3 regions of the Leeia sp. genome follow, and region 1 is predicted to be linked to each of the others. Evidence: predicted binding sites of a transcription regulator. Region 1 holds the regulator's gene; each other region holds the start of a gene.
What was found. Region 1 encodes FNR, which switches genes on or off when oxygen is low (the NO sensors DNR and NnrR bind a similar motif). Its sites were predicted from a motif close to TTGATNNNNATCAA; they were not measured.

Region 1 (4,433 bases):
CGTACTGGATGAAGCTGATTGCCTGCATGACCACGCCGAGGTCGAGGCAGCGCTGGCCCGCATGGCCAGCCAGATTACCAGCCGGCTGGCAGATCAAGATCCTTTGTTGTTCTGTGTGATGAATGGCGGGCTGATCGTTACGGGTCAGTTGTTGCCGCGTTTGACCTTTCCCCTGCAGTGCGAGTACCTGCATGCCACCCGCTATGGCAAGGAAACTTCGGGTGGGCGTCTGGCCTGGGTAGTGAAGCCGACGGAGCCGGTCAAAGGCCGTACCGTTCTGGTGGTGGACGATATTCTGGATGAAGGGCATACCCTGGCAGAAATCGTGCGTTACTGCCGAGAAGAAGGTGCAGCCGAGGTGCTGGTGGCCGTGCTGGTGGACAAGCTGCATGATCGCAAGGCACCGGGCATCAAGGCCGATTTCATCGGGCTGGAAGTGGCCGACCGCTTCCTGTTCGGTTTTGGCATGGATTACAAAGGTTACTGGCGTAATGCGCCAGGCATTTATGCGGTGAAGGGGCTGTAGAATTGGTTAGCCTCGCGCCGCCAACAAAAAACCGGCCAACTGGCCGGTTTTTTGTTGGCGGCTATCGCCTTACTTCGGCACCGTACCTTCCACACCTTCCACGTACCAGGTAATGCCATGCATGTCGCCATCAGACAAGGTTTTGCCTGCAGCTACTTTCACGGCACCAGTGTTGTCCTTGATCGGACCGGCGAAGATTGGGGCTTTGCCGGAGATGATGTCGGCACGGCGAGCGGCCAGTTTCTTCTTCACATCTTCCGGCAGGCTCTTGTTCAGCGCGCCCAGATCAATCATACCTTCTTTCAGGCCCCACCAGATGGGTTCGTTCTTCCAGTTGCCATCCATCGCGGCCTTGACGGCCTTGGTGTAATACACCCCCCAGTTGATCTGGCTGGCGGCCAGGTGGGCATCGGCGCCGAACTTGGTCATGTCCGAATCCCAACCGAAGGCTTTCACCTTTTTCTCCTGAGCGGTTTGCACCACGGCTGCGGAGTCGGTGTTCTGCATCAAGGTATCGACGCCTTGGGCGATCAGGGTTTCAGCCGCCTGGCGCTCCTTGGCCGGGTCGTACCAGCTGTTGATCCAGATGACCTTGACGGTGGCCTTCGGGTTGTTGGCGCGTGCGCCGAGGGTGAAGGCGTCAATATTGCGTACCACTTCCGGAATCGGCACCGAGGCCACCACGCCCAGTTTGCTGGTCTTGCTGGTCAGGCCCGCCACATAACCGGCCAGATAGGCACCTTCATAGGTGCGGACATCGTAGGTGCCGACGTTCTTGTCGCTCTTGAAACCGGTGGCGTGCAGGAACACAGTGTTCGGGAACTGCTTGGCCACCTTCAGCGTCGGGTTCATATAGCCAAAGGAGGTGGTGAAGATCACCTTGTTGCCATCTTGCGCCAGCTTGCGGATCACCCGTTCGGCATCCGCTCCTTCCGGTACGCTTTCCACAAACGTGGTTTTTACCTTGCCTGGGAACATCTTTTCGACGGCCTGACGGCCTTGATCATGGGCGTAGGTCCAGCCAGCATCACCCACCGGGCCCACATAGACGAAGCCTACCTTGAAGGGCTCGGCAGCGTGTGCCACACCAATGACCCCACTCACCACGAGGGCGGCAGTCAGCTGTTTGAGTACGGTTCTGCGCGAAATAACCACAAGTTGCTCCTTTGCATCAAAAGTTGCACCGTGACGGTGGGGGGTATTCGGGGCGGCCAGACGGCCGGGTTGTCATGAATTGTAGACCGTTTACAGCATGACGGGGGGATGCAGCAGCTTCTGCATCAGGTCGGGTTGATCAAGCCGCTTCAGCCACCATTGCAGGGCGTTGCCGCTATCGCTGGCACGCCAGGCCAGATGGAAAGGGTGAGGTAAGCGTTGATCCACCACTTGTTTGTGGATCAAGCGCCCTTGTCGCAGGTAAGGCTCTGCAATCTCCCGGGCCAGATAGCCGCAGGCCAGACCGCTGAGCTGGATCGTCAGCTTGGTCGGCATGTCGGGTACGTGCAGGATTTCCTGACCACTGAGAATGCCGGACGAGCGTGGTGGCAGGCTGCGAGAGGTGTCCGCGACGGCAACCGAGCGATGCCACAGGATATCTTGTGGCTGCAGGGGTTCCGGCAATTCGGCCAGAGGATGATTGGGTGCGACACAGAACACGAAATCCAGCGACCCGATGGTACGGGTGGAAAAACCACCGCCCGCCGGAGCATCACCCGGCGCGCCAACCACCAGATCGGAGCGTCGGGTCAGCAGCGAATCCCAGGTTCCCCCCAATACCTCATGGGTGATGCGGATACGGGTACCACTACCTTGTGCATAGAAATCCGTTAGCATGGGCAGCAGTGCGCTGCTGGGGAAGAGGGTGTCCATGGCAATGGACAGCTCGGTCTCCCAGCCTGTGGCAACCCGCTTGACCCGGCTTTCCAGCTCACCTGCTGCACGCAGCAGGTGGCGGCCTTCTCGCAGCAACTCTTGCCCAGCCGGCGTGAGTCGTGCGCGATGCCCGCTGCGGTCAAACAGCTTGACATCCATATCCTGCTCAAGCTTTTGAACGATATAGGTAATCGCAGACGGTACGCGATGCAGCACTTCGGCAGCTGCAGCAAAGCTGCCCTGGCGATCGATGGTATCCAGAACGGTAAGGGCATCCAGACTCAGGCGCAGCATGTACAGACCTTCCTGTGTCCTGAAGTGTGCAGGGTTAGGCTTTGCCTGCACATCCCGACAACACCTGTTTCAGGGCGGGCAGGTCCAGGATTTCGATTTCCTTGTTGTGGACCCGGATCAGCCCCTGATCCTGGAAACGCGAGAAGCCGCGACTGATGGTTTCCAGCTTGAGCCCCAGATAGCTGCCAATTTCCTCACGCGTCATGCGCAGCACAAAGCTGCGGGAGGAGTAACCGCGCAAGGCAAAGCGTTGTGACAGGTTCAGCAGGAAAGCAGCCAAGCGTTCCTCGGCCTTCATATTACCCAGCAACATCATGACGCCATGGTCTCGTACGATTTCACGGGACAGCACCTTGTAGAAATTATTCTGCAAGGAAGGGATATGCCGGCTCAGTTCCTCCAGATCGGCAAACGGAATCTCGCAGACCTCGGAGTCTTCCAGCGCAATGGCACCGCAGCTATGCGTCTCCGTGCTGATGGCGTCCAGCCCCAGCAATTCGCCTGCCATCTGGAAACCGGTGACTTGCTCGCGGCCATCTTCTGACAGCACGCTCATCTTGAAGAAACCCAGTCGCACCGCAAACAGGGAGCGCATGGCATCACCAGCTCGGTATAGCGGCTCACCCTTTTTGACTTTGACGCGCTGGGTGATGACGGTTTCCAGCTGGTTCATTTCATCACTGTTCAGGCCCAGCGGCAAACACAGCTCGCGCAGGCTACAACTGGAGCACGCTACCTTGAGGTGCTTGAGGGACACTTCCTGAATAGGGATGGTGGAGGTATGGTTCATGCCAAATCGGTAAGGTGTTGATACAGGTCAACCACGAACGGGCGGGGTATGGGCATAGTGGCAAAAACTGCTCACAACCCCAACCCAACCATGCCCGTCCTCTCGCTTGGTCAACATCATAGCCTGAATGCGGATTTTCCGACAGTGGCCGTCCCACGTGGCTGGGGACAAATGTTGTCTTTCAACATGGACGACATCGCCGCTTTCCCCGCACTTCGCCAGATTCGACAGCCCCGGCTGAATGACGCAGCCGTCGGGCGAGCCTGGTCGCGCCCGGCGATCGGCCGTCTGCCACCCGCGCTGTGCATGACGGAATGCTGGCCGCGCAAGCCGGCGGCAGTGCAGCCTGTACAAGAGGCCATTACGCTGGAGTGGCAGCAGTGGTGCGCCTTGCTGGGCAAGCGTCAACCGACCCAGATGCAGCTGCATGTGTCAGCGCATCCACAGGTTTTTGCGCTGGCGCTGGCCGACTGGCTGCAGCGGCGTGACTCCGTGTCTCCAAGTATGCCTTGTGGCATCGTACTGTATCTGGGGCAGGCGGATGTGCCGGATTGCTCAGGCGTGCCTGGCGCTGACGTGATGCTGCGCAGCATGGCGGGGGGCGAGTCCGGTTTCCATGCCTTATGCCTCACCGTACTGCCCGCTGTGTTGCAACAGGCTGGCGGCAGGGTCGGTGTGGAACTGTGGCTGGGACAGCTCATGGATGCGGAGGCCATGGCACAGGTGCACGCCTTGTTGCTCATGCAGCCCGCCCGGTTTTGTTTGCGGGGTGTGGTGGCGGCAGCCGTATCCGCCAGCCAGCTGTTGCAACAAAAAGAGCAGCTGTATCAGGTGTTGCAATGGCTGGATGAGCTGGGTTATGGCCATCTGGCGGGCGGCTGGTTTACCCGTGCAGATGACCCATGGCGGCATGCGCAGCGGCTCGGTCGACTGATGTTGACCGGGGAGGGT
Region 2 (4,433 bases), on a different contig from region 1:
TCGACCATGCCGCTTCATCCACAGCACCATCTGTACGATCAGGGCCGACGCCACCAGCACCATGGCCAACTGAAAGTAATCCTGCGCCCCCTCCGGCAGCATTTCATCAAACAACAGGATGGTGCCACCCAGCAGAAAGGCAAAGCCCAGACCGGCAGCCACCCCACCCCACAGATAGCGCATGCCTTGGCCTGCATTGGGATTGCCCCGCAGCCAAGCGTAGAGAATGCCGATCACCAGCATCGCTTCCACACTTTCCCGCCAGACGATGAAAAGAACCTGATCCATACGGCTGCCCCGCTGCTGATTTGACACCACCGGGCAGCAAGCCCGGTGTACTGCCTTACTTGGCGATGATCACGCCTTGTGCAGTCGGCAGGTTTTCATGGAATTCATCCACAAACTTGTACTCGCCCGCCTTGACAGCTTTGACCTTCAGCTTCACGGTCTTGCCCGGTGCAACCACTTTTTCCTGCTTCAGCGTCTTGCTCTCGAATTCGGCAGCGGATTTGCCGGTGTTGCTCACTTCAATCACGAAGGGCTTGCCAGCCGGTACTTCCAGCTTTTGCGGCGTCATCACGCCATCCTTGAACTCCACCTTGACCGACAGGTCTTCGGCCTGGGCAACACCCACCGACAACAGCAAAGCACCCACCACTGCAAAACGCTTGACCAACATGAAGCCACTCCTGATCACATTGAAAAACCGAAAAAGCTGCCCGCTTGGACAGCTTGTATTATCCGCGCCTGCAATAACAAACGCCAACAAAATGTGAATCATTCCGTTTATCAGGCCAGCTACAAGCCCTCAGGCTGTCACACTTAGTGACGACGACGCGCCACCATCTGCTCGGCAATCCGGGCCAGCGCCTCGGTGCTCAACAGTTGTGTGGCGGCTGGGTAGACCTCAGCCTCTTCCCGTGCCGCGTGAGCGATATAGTCCGCCACAAAACGGCTGGCCAGCTCCCCCTCGTTCAGCTCCAGCCAGTGACCATCATGGATGGCCTGCAGGCGCGGGCGCAGTTGCTGCCACAGCAGGCCCAACGGCTCATGCTCATGCTGCAAGGCCAGCAGGGCCGCCCGCATGCCCGCAAACTCCACCTGTTCGCCCGCCGCCAGCAACAAAGCCGGGAACAGGTCATCTTCTTCGTCTGCATGGTGGCGTGGTGCGGCCAGGTCAAAGTAGCGGATCACATTGCCTGCCGCCTGGCGGGCATCGGCCGTCAGGCCATGCTGCGGCAAATGCGTCACCAGCTGCTGGATCACATGGCAGAACTTGCGCACCCGCCCGTGACACGCCAGCAGCATCTCCAGCGGGGTTTCCAGTGAAGGGAGCTCTTCATGCCCCGGCAAGCGCAGGCTCATCGTGTTCCTGTTGGGTGAAGACGGGCTTGATGCCAGTGAGCAGGTAGTCAATCAACTCACGCACCGGCCGGATGGCCGAACCAAATGGCAGCGGCTCCGAGCCCCGGAAGAACAAACCCTTGCTGACCTCGCCACGCAGCGCCGCTGCCAGCTGGGTATCAATGCAGAATTGACCAATCTTGGCCAGACCATCGCGCAGGCCGCACACGGACAGGCAATTCAGCCCCGTGGTACAACGTGCCGAATCACACTTGGCCTTGCTCTGCAGCAAAGACTCGCGGCGCAGATAGGTTTTCAGCCACGGCGTCAGCACCCCGCGAGCAGGCAGGCCCGCCACGCTCATGAACTCGACGATATCTTCCGGGCCCGCTCCAGCCAGCACCGCTTTGAAATTAGGATGGGCATCCCCTTCCTGACTCACGGCAAACGCTGTACCCAGCTGCACGCCAGACGCCCCCATCTCGAAGGCTTCCTTCACCTTCTGGTGGCTGTTGATACCTCCAGCCAGAATCAGCGGAATCGGCTCCCGTTCCAGTCCCAGCTCGCGGAACAATTCCCGTGCGCCTTCCACCACCAGCCGGAAGTCAAACCGCCCATCCTTGAGGTCTTCGATCCGGGCCGCGCCCAGGTGCCCTCCGGCATAACGCGGATGCTCAATCACGATGGCATCCGGCTTGCGGCCTTTTTTCAGCCACTTTTTCAGCACCAGTGCGATACCGCGCACTTCCGACAAAATCGGGATCAAGGCCACCTTGGGGTGCTCGGCGGTAATCTCAGGCAAATCAAACGGCAGGCCCGCCCCCATCACCACGGCATCCGCCCCGCTTTCGCAGGCTTGCCGCACATAGTCGGCATTATCCAGCACCGCCTTCATCACGTTGACCGCAATCATGCCTTTGCCCCCGGCAATCTCGCGGGCCATGCGAATCTCTCGGTCGAGGGCCTCCAGATTGGTCTGGTCCAGCACGTCCTGATCGCGCACCTTGTGGCAGCGGGCCAGCAGGTCCGGGTGATGATGCTTGAGGTCCACACTGGCAATGGTGCCCATGGCCCCTTCACGCGCCACGCTACCGGCCAGACGGTGTGCAGACACCCCGACCCCCATCCCGCCCTGCACGATTGGTAATACGGACTTGCCTGCCAGTTCCAGCATGGGGAACGGCGATTGATGCGAAGACATGACACCCTTTCCGGGCAACAACGGGATGCCCAAGCTTGCCAGCAATCGGCTTGGCTGGCTTTGAGTTGAATCAACGCTCACGGAATGGTTCTCATCTTCCGTGCAATGGATGATCAAACCACAGTCGCCCCTGTTCGCCAAGCCCCGCAGCGATTAGACTGCATGCGTACCCTGTTTGGCCATCACTATGTCTGATTTGCTTGCGCAACTGGCTCACCGGATTGGTGACGCCCATGTCTTGACCGCCCCTCAAACCATACAGCCCTATCTGACCGACTGGCGCAAACGCTATCGTGGCAAGGCGCTGGCAGTGTTGCGCCCGGCCAGCACCGCCGAGGTGGCCGCCATTGTCCGCCTGTGTCATGACGCCGGTGTGTCGATGGTGCCACAGGGTGGCAATACCAGCCTGTGCGGGGCCAGCGTGCCGGATACCCGTGGCGATGCGGTGGTGATTTCGCTATCCCGTCTGCGGCAGATTCGACAAGTCGATCCGGTCAACCAAACGCTCACTGCCGAGGCAGGCTGTACTTTGGTCGAGGTGCAAGTTGCAGCGGCGCAACAGCAGCGCCTGTTTCCGCTCTCGCTAGCGTCTGAGGGCAGCTGCCAGATTGGCGGCAACCTCTCTACCAATGCCGGTGGCGTCCAGGTATTGCGCTACGGCAATATGCGCGAACTTACCCTCGGGCTGGAAGTGGTACTGCCGGACGGGCAAATCTGGGATGGCCTGCGTGGCCTGCGCAAGGACAATACCGGCTACGACCTCAAGCACTGCTTTATCGGCGCGGAAGGCACGCTCGGCATCATTACAGCAGCCACCCTCAAGCTGTTCCCGCGCCCACAGCAGCAGTGCACCGCCTGGGTGGCACTCAACGGGCCGGAGGATGCACTGCAACTGCTGGGACAGCTGCAACAGCGTTTCAGCGACCGCCTGACCGCCTTTGAGCTGGTGTCGGACGTGTGCCTACAGCTGGTCACACAACACATCCCCGGTAGCCGCTCACCGCTGGAAGCCCCCAGCCCTTGGTATGCCCTGCTGGAGCTCTCGGACGGCGCGCCGGATGACCGTCTGGCAGGCGACCTGCTCGCCACCCTCGCGGAATCCCCGGTGCAGGATGCCGCCATCGCCCAGAGCGAGCAGCAGGCACGCGCGCTATGGCTATTGCGGGAAAGCATTTCGGAAGCCCAGCGGCTGGACGGACCGTCAATCAAGCACGACATCGCGCTGCCTGTGAGCGCCATCCCGGCCTTCCTGCAAGATACCGCCGCCCTGCTGCAGCACGCCTTCCCCGGTGTACGCTTGCAGGTCTTCGGCCACCTTGGCGATGGCAATCTGCACTACAACCTCAGCCACACCCGCCCCGGTAATGTCGATCTGTTCGACGACGAAGCCCAAGCCAACCGCATTGTTTACGACCAGGTCGCGCACTACCGTGGCAGCATCAGCGCCGAACATGGCATCGGTCAGCTGAAGCGCGACACCCTGCCCCACTACAAGTCCGCCCTGGAACTGCAACTGATGCTCCAGCTCAAAGCCAGCCTCGACCCCAAAGGCCTGATGAATCCGGGTAAGGTCCTGGTCTAGTGCGCTTACGGTCTACCCCACGCCAAGCCGTCAACAATGCGGCCCAGGATTCTGCCAGTGGATCAGATAGGCCTCAACGCGTAACCGACTGAATCAAAATTGCCCGGCATACCGTTGCAAATCCTGCAGGTAGTCCGGGTTATAGACAGCCCGTGGCCGGAACAGGCTGGTGAGCCAACCCACCGTGGCGCTGTCTTCCACTTGCCGCCGTGTCATGGCGTGGTAGGTATCCGGGTAGCGAATCACGGTCAGTCGGCTGGCCGGGAGCCACTGACGATAACCTTGCTCGGTATTGAGGATATCCAC
Region 3 (4,433 bases), on a different contig from region 1:
GGTCTGCTTGCTGCGGGCGTCGTATTCTACGAGGCGGACAAAGGTTGCCTCTTCCGTCTTGCCCTCAATATCCAGCGTACTTTGCACCAAACCATAGACCTTGCCATGGTCGAACGCGACACCTTCAAAACCGCGATTGGGACGACGATAGCGCAGAATGTCCGGCAAGCCACTGCCCGGCGCCAGCCGTTGCAGCACGCGCCCGGTCTTGGCTTCGACCTGCAGCAGGAAGGGGCCATACTCATCGCACAGCCACAGGGTGCCGTCACCGGCATCCACGATGCCCTCCGGATCCACACCTTGCGCATCATAACTGAGGGCCTGCAGGCGATCGGTCAAGGGCATTTCCAGTGAACTGCCTATGCTGCCCGGTGGCAAGGGGCGGCCACTCAGGGCCTTGCCTTGCGCATCGCGCAGGGGCTGCATCTCCAGCAGGCGTGCGCCTTCCTCGCTGACCTCCACCACACCGAAAGCAGGGGTGAAGTCCGGCACCGGGAACACCTTGCTCGACATGCGCTGCGTACCTTCCTGCCACAGCGGTGCATCGCCATTCGGGCCACGGTCATTCAGCACCCAGAATTGCAGCTTGCCTGCCTTGGCCACTTTCAATGCCAGACCGGAACCCAGGCTTTGCGGGAAGCCGCCCGGAAAGGCCGCCTTGACTTCGGCCGACATGGCATCAGACTTCACGGCAAAGGTGGACGGTACCTGCACCTGCAGGCGGCGTACGGTCACCTCTTCAGCGGTCAGCGGTGCGGCAGACAGGGTCGAGGCATACGCCAAGGACAGCACCAGCAAGACACGATGCAGCTTCATGCGAGGAACTCCAGCAGAAAAAGCTGCAGCTTAGTGGCCCGATGTGACGCCTGCGTGACACACCGTTCAGGGGCGCTTGGACAAACCAAGCAAGGTCGCGCTCCAGCTCTTCGGGAAATGATCCGCCGTCTGGTTGAATTGATCGGCTTCGCTGCGGTAATGCTGCCAGGCCACTTGCTGCTCTTGCTGCATCTGCCGGGCCTGCCACATCCAGTCGCGGTAGTGTGGGTCAATCAACAAGTCAGGGGATTGCTGCAACACTTGCTGATCCAGCTGAAGCACCGTACCGTGCAGGGCCTGCTTCAGGGCCTGGTACTGCTGGAAGGCTACCGCATCGTCGAGCAAGCCTTTGGCCTTCTCGGTGCTTGGCAACCGTCCCAGATAGCTATTCAACTGCGCCAATGCAGGAGCCGAGCTGCCCTTGCCCTGACAGAATTGCAGCAGCTTGGGTAAAACGGCCAGCCAGCGCTGATCCTGCTCCACCACATCGCGCCAGGCACGCTCAGCGGCGGCATGTTGCGAGCGCAACTCACCAAAGCCGCACCCGGCCAAGCCCAGCGACAGCAACAAGGCCAGCGCAACACCCCGCATTGCCCGGATTCGCATTACAATCTCCCCCATCTCTCGCCTGCCGTATGAATCCTGCATTAAACCATATCATGCCTGACTTGCTCACCGAAGTTCGCCTCGACAAATGGGTGTGGGCGGCCCGTTTCTTCAAGACCCGTAGCCTCGCCAGTCAGGCTGTTGATGCCGGACACGTGCGCCTGAATGGCCAGCGCAGCAAACCCGCACGTAGCGTCAAAGTAGGCGACACCCTGCATATTCAGGTGGCGCATGGCCTGTTTGAAGTGGTGGTACAGGCCCTGGCCGAGCAGCGCGGCAGTGCGACGCTGGCACAATCGCTCTATCAGGAAACCCCTGAGAGCGTGAAGGCACGTGAAGCGGTCCAGCTGCAGCAAAGCCTGGCACCGCGTTATGAAGCCCAACACGAAGACAGTGGCCGCCCCAGCAAACGCGACCGCAGACAGATTGGAAAACTCCGTGGCTACTGATTCCCACATCCTGCGCATTGAATATTGCACCTTGTGCCGCTGGCTGCTGCGTGCCGCCTGGCTGGCGCAGGAAGTCCTGACCACCTTCGATACGGATGAACTGGCCGAAGTCGCGCTGGTGCCTTCCAGCGGTGGCATTTTCCGGCTAACGCTGGATGGCGAGGTGATCTGGGACCGCAAGCAGGAAGGCCGTTTTCCCGAGGCTAAAGAGATCAAGCAGCGCGTCCGTGACCGGGTAGCGCCGGAGCGCTCACTGGGGCATAGCGACCGCCAGACGGACGACCCGTCAAACCACTGACACTTGATACCGAGCCACCCCATAGGCCTTTGATGGGCATCAAAGCCCACGCAGCAGTTCACTGCTAGTCTCCGGGTATCCTGTTTACTCCGGACACAGCCACCATGTCTGCCCACCTTGATGTACAGAACCTCCAGTTTGACCGCACGCTGATCGAGCGGCTGGCCGGCAACGGTCCACGCTACACCTCTTACCCGACAGCAGACCGTTTCCATGCTGGTTTTACCGAGCAGGACTACCGCCAGGTGGCATCTTCCTGTTTTGTACCGGGCGTCAATCGGCCACTGTCACTGTACGTGCATATTCCGTTCTGCAACACCATTTGCTACTACTGTGGTTGCAACAAGATCATTACCAAAGATACCGGCAAGGCCGAAGTCTATCTGCAGTATCTGGAGAAGGAACTGGCCTTGCAGCGCCCCCTGTTTGCCGGCGCACGGGTCGAGCAGCTGCACTTCGGTGGCGGCACCCCCACCTTCCTGAGCGATGAGCAGTTGCGCTGGCTGGTGGAGCGCCTGCGCGCCGCCTTTCCGTTCGCACCGGATGATGAGGGTGAGTTTTCGATCGAGATCGACCCGCGCAAGGTGCAGCCGCAAACCATCCAGCTGCTGCGCGAACTGGGCTTCAACCGGATGAGCCTTGGGGTACAGGATTTTGACCCGGAGGTACAACAGGCGGTCAACCGCATCCAGAGTGAAGCGGAGACTTTGTCTGTCCTGAAAGCAGCGCGCGAGTGTGGCTTTCACTCCATCTCCATCGACCTGATTTATGGACTGCCGAAGCAAACCGTAGCCGGCTTTACCGCCACGCTGGACAAAGTCATCGCCGCCCGGCCCGACCGGCTCTCCATTTATAACTACGCCCACCTGCCCCACTTGTTCAAGCCGCAGCGGCGCATCAATGAGGCGGACCTACCCAGCGCCAGTGAAAAGCTGGACCTGCTCAGCTTGTGTATCGACAAGCTGCAGGCAGCCGGTTACTGCTATATCGGCATGGACCACTTTGCGCTGCCGGATGATGAGCTGGCCATTGCCCAGCGCGCAGGTACCCTGCACCGCAATTTCCAGGGTTACTCCACCCATGACGATATTGATCTGCTGGCACTGGGGGTATCCGGCATCGGCAAGATCGGCCACAGCTATAGCCAGAATGTGCGCACCACCGAGGAATACTATGCCTCGCTGGATGAAGGCCGCCTGCCCCAGTTTCGTGGCTTTGCCCTGCAGCAGGATGACGTGATCCGCCGCGACCTGATTCAGCAGTTGATGTGCGAATTTGCCCTCGACTTTAGCCAGATCCGGGCACAGTGGCAGATCGAGTTCCAGCACTACTTTGCCGATATCCTGCCCAAGCTGGCGCACTACCAGCAGGAAGGCTTGCTGCAGATGGGTGAGGATAGCCTGCGCATTCTGCCGCGTGGCCGCCTGCTGGTACGTAATATTGCCATGCTGTTTGACCACTACCTGGGTCAGGGTCAGGTGCTGCAGCGCTACTCCAAGACCATTTAGCCCGGCAAAGCCATCATTGTTACCATATAGGTAATAATGATGGCTTTCACCACTTCAACCACCTTTCAAAAAAAGTTACCAATAAGGTAATGCCTGTGATGTAATACAGGTATGCAAGCCATCCCTGATATTCGCCGCCAGAATCTGCGGCTCCTGATAGCGCACCGCTTTGGTGGTCGCCAGGTGGATTTCGCCCGCACGGTGGGCATCGCTCAATCTTCTTATGTGTCGCGCCTGCTGTCGACGGACGGCAGCGGCGGGCGCAATCTGGGCGAGGAACTGTCGCGCAAGATCGAAATCGCCTGCGAATTGCCCCCGTTCTGGCTGGACCAGCCCCAGATCGGGCTGCCGCTGGACCCGCACGCGGCCACACAACGCATTCAACATCTGATTGGACATCCTGCCATGAACCAGACACGCCATATCGCCAAAACCGACGACACCCGCATCAAGGAAATCAAAGAGCTGGCCCCGCCCTCGCATGTGCTGCGTGAGTACCCCATCACCGAAGGCGCCGCGCAGCTGACCCTGGAAACCCGTCAGGCCATCCACCGTATCTTGCACGGTGCGGACGACCGGCTGCTGGTCATCATCGGCCCCTGCTCCATCCATGACTACGACGCCGCCATGGAGTACGCCCGCCGCCTGCAGGAGGAAAAGGTACGCCATGAGCAGGATCTGCTGGTGGTGATGCGGGTCTACTTCGAAAAGCCGCGCACCACCGTCGGCTGGAAGGGCCTGATCAACGATCCGATG

Region 2: the regulator FNR is predicted to act here: its motif matches at 2,606-2,619, upstream of ACE3O2_RS09190 (NAD(P)H-dependent flavin oxidoreductase).
Region 3: the regulator FNR is predicted to act here: its motif matches at 2,199-2,212, upstream of hemN (oxygen-independent coproporphyrinogen III oxidase).

Annotation. Positions count from the first base shown of each region.
Region 1 is NZ_JAYREC010000002.1:646,924-651,356, reverse strand. It holds gene ACE3O2_RS08750 (hypoxanthine-guanine phosphoribosyltransferase) at 1-526, shown strand, start outside; gene ACE3O2_RS08745 (BMP family ABC transporter substrate-binding protein) at 596-1,681, opposite strand; gene ACE3O2_RS08740 (LysR family transcriptional regulator) at 1,772-2,692, opposite strand; gene fnr (fumarate/nitrate reduction transcriptional regulator Fnr) at 2,727-3,482, opposite strand; gene ACE3O2_RS08730 (hypothetical protein) at 3,654-4,433, shown strand, end outside.
Region 2 is NZ_JAYREC010000003.1:73,120-77,552, forward strand. It holds gene ACE3O2_RS09175 (FTR1 family protein) at 1-288, opposite strand, end outside; gene ACE3O2_RS09180 (cupredoxin domain-containing protein) at 344-679, opposite strand; gene ACE3O2_RS09185 (hemerythrin domain-containing protein) at 823-1,365, opposite strand; gene ACE3O2_RS09190 (NAD(P)H-dependent flavin oxidoreductase) at 1,340-2,545, opposite strand; gene ACE3O2_RS09195 (FAD-binding oxidoreductase) at 2,733-4,127, shown strand; gene ACE3O2_RS09200 (alpha/beta hydrolase family protein) at 4,221-4,433, opposite strand, start outside.
Region 3 is NZ_JAYREC010000007.1:128,206-132,638, reverse strand. It holds gene ACE3O2_RS16720 (esterase-like activity of phytase family protein) at 1-816, opposite strand, end outside; gene ACE3O2_RS16715 (LemA family protein) at 883-1,422, opposite strand; gene ACE3O2_RS16710 (RNA-binding S4 domain-containing protein) at 1,476-1,871, shown strand; gene ACE3O2_RS16705 (SelT/SelW/SelH family protein) at 1,861-2,169, shown strand; gene hemN (oxygen-independent coproporphyrinogen III oxidase) at 2,274-3,677, shown strand; gene aroG (3-deoxy-7-phosphoheptulonate synthase AroG) at 4,083-4,433, shown strand, end outside.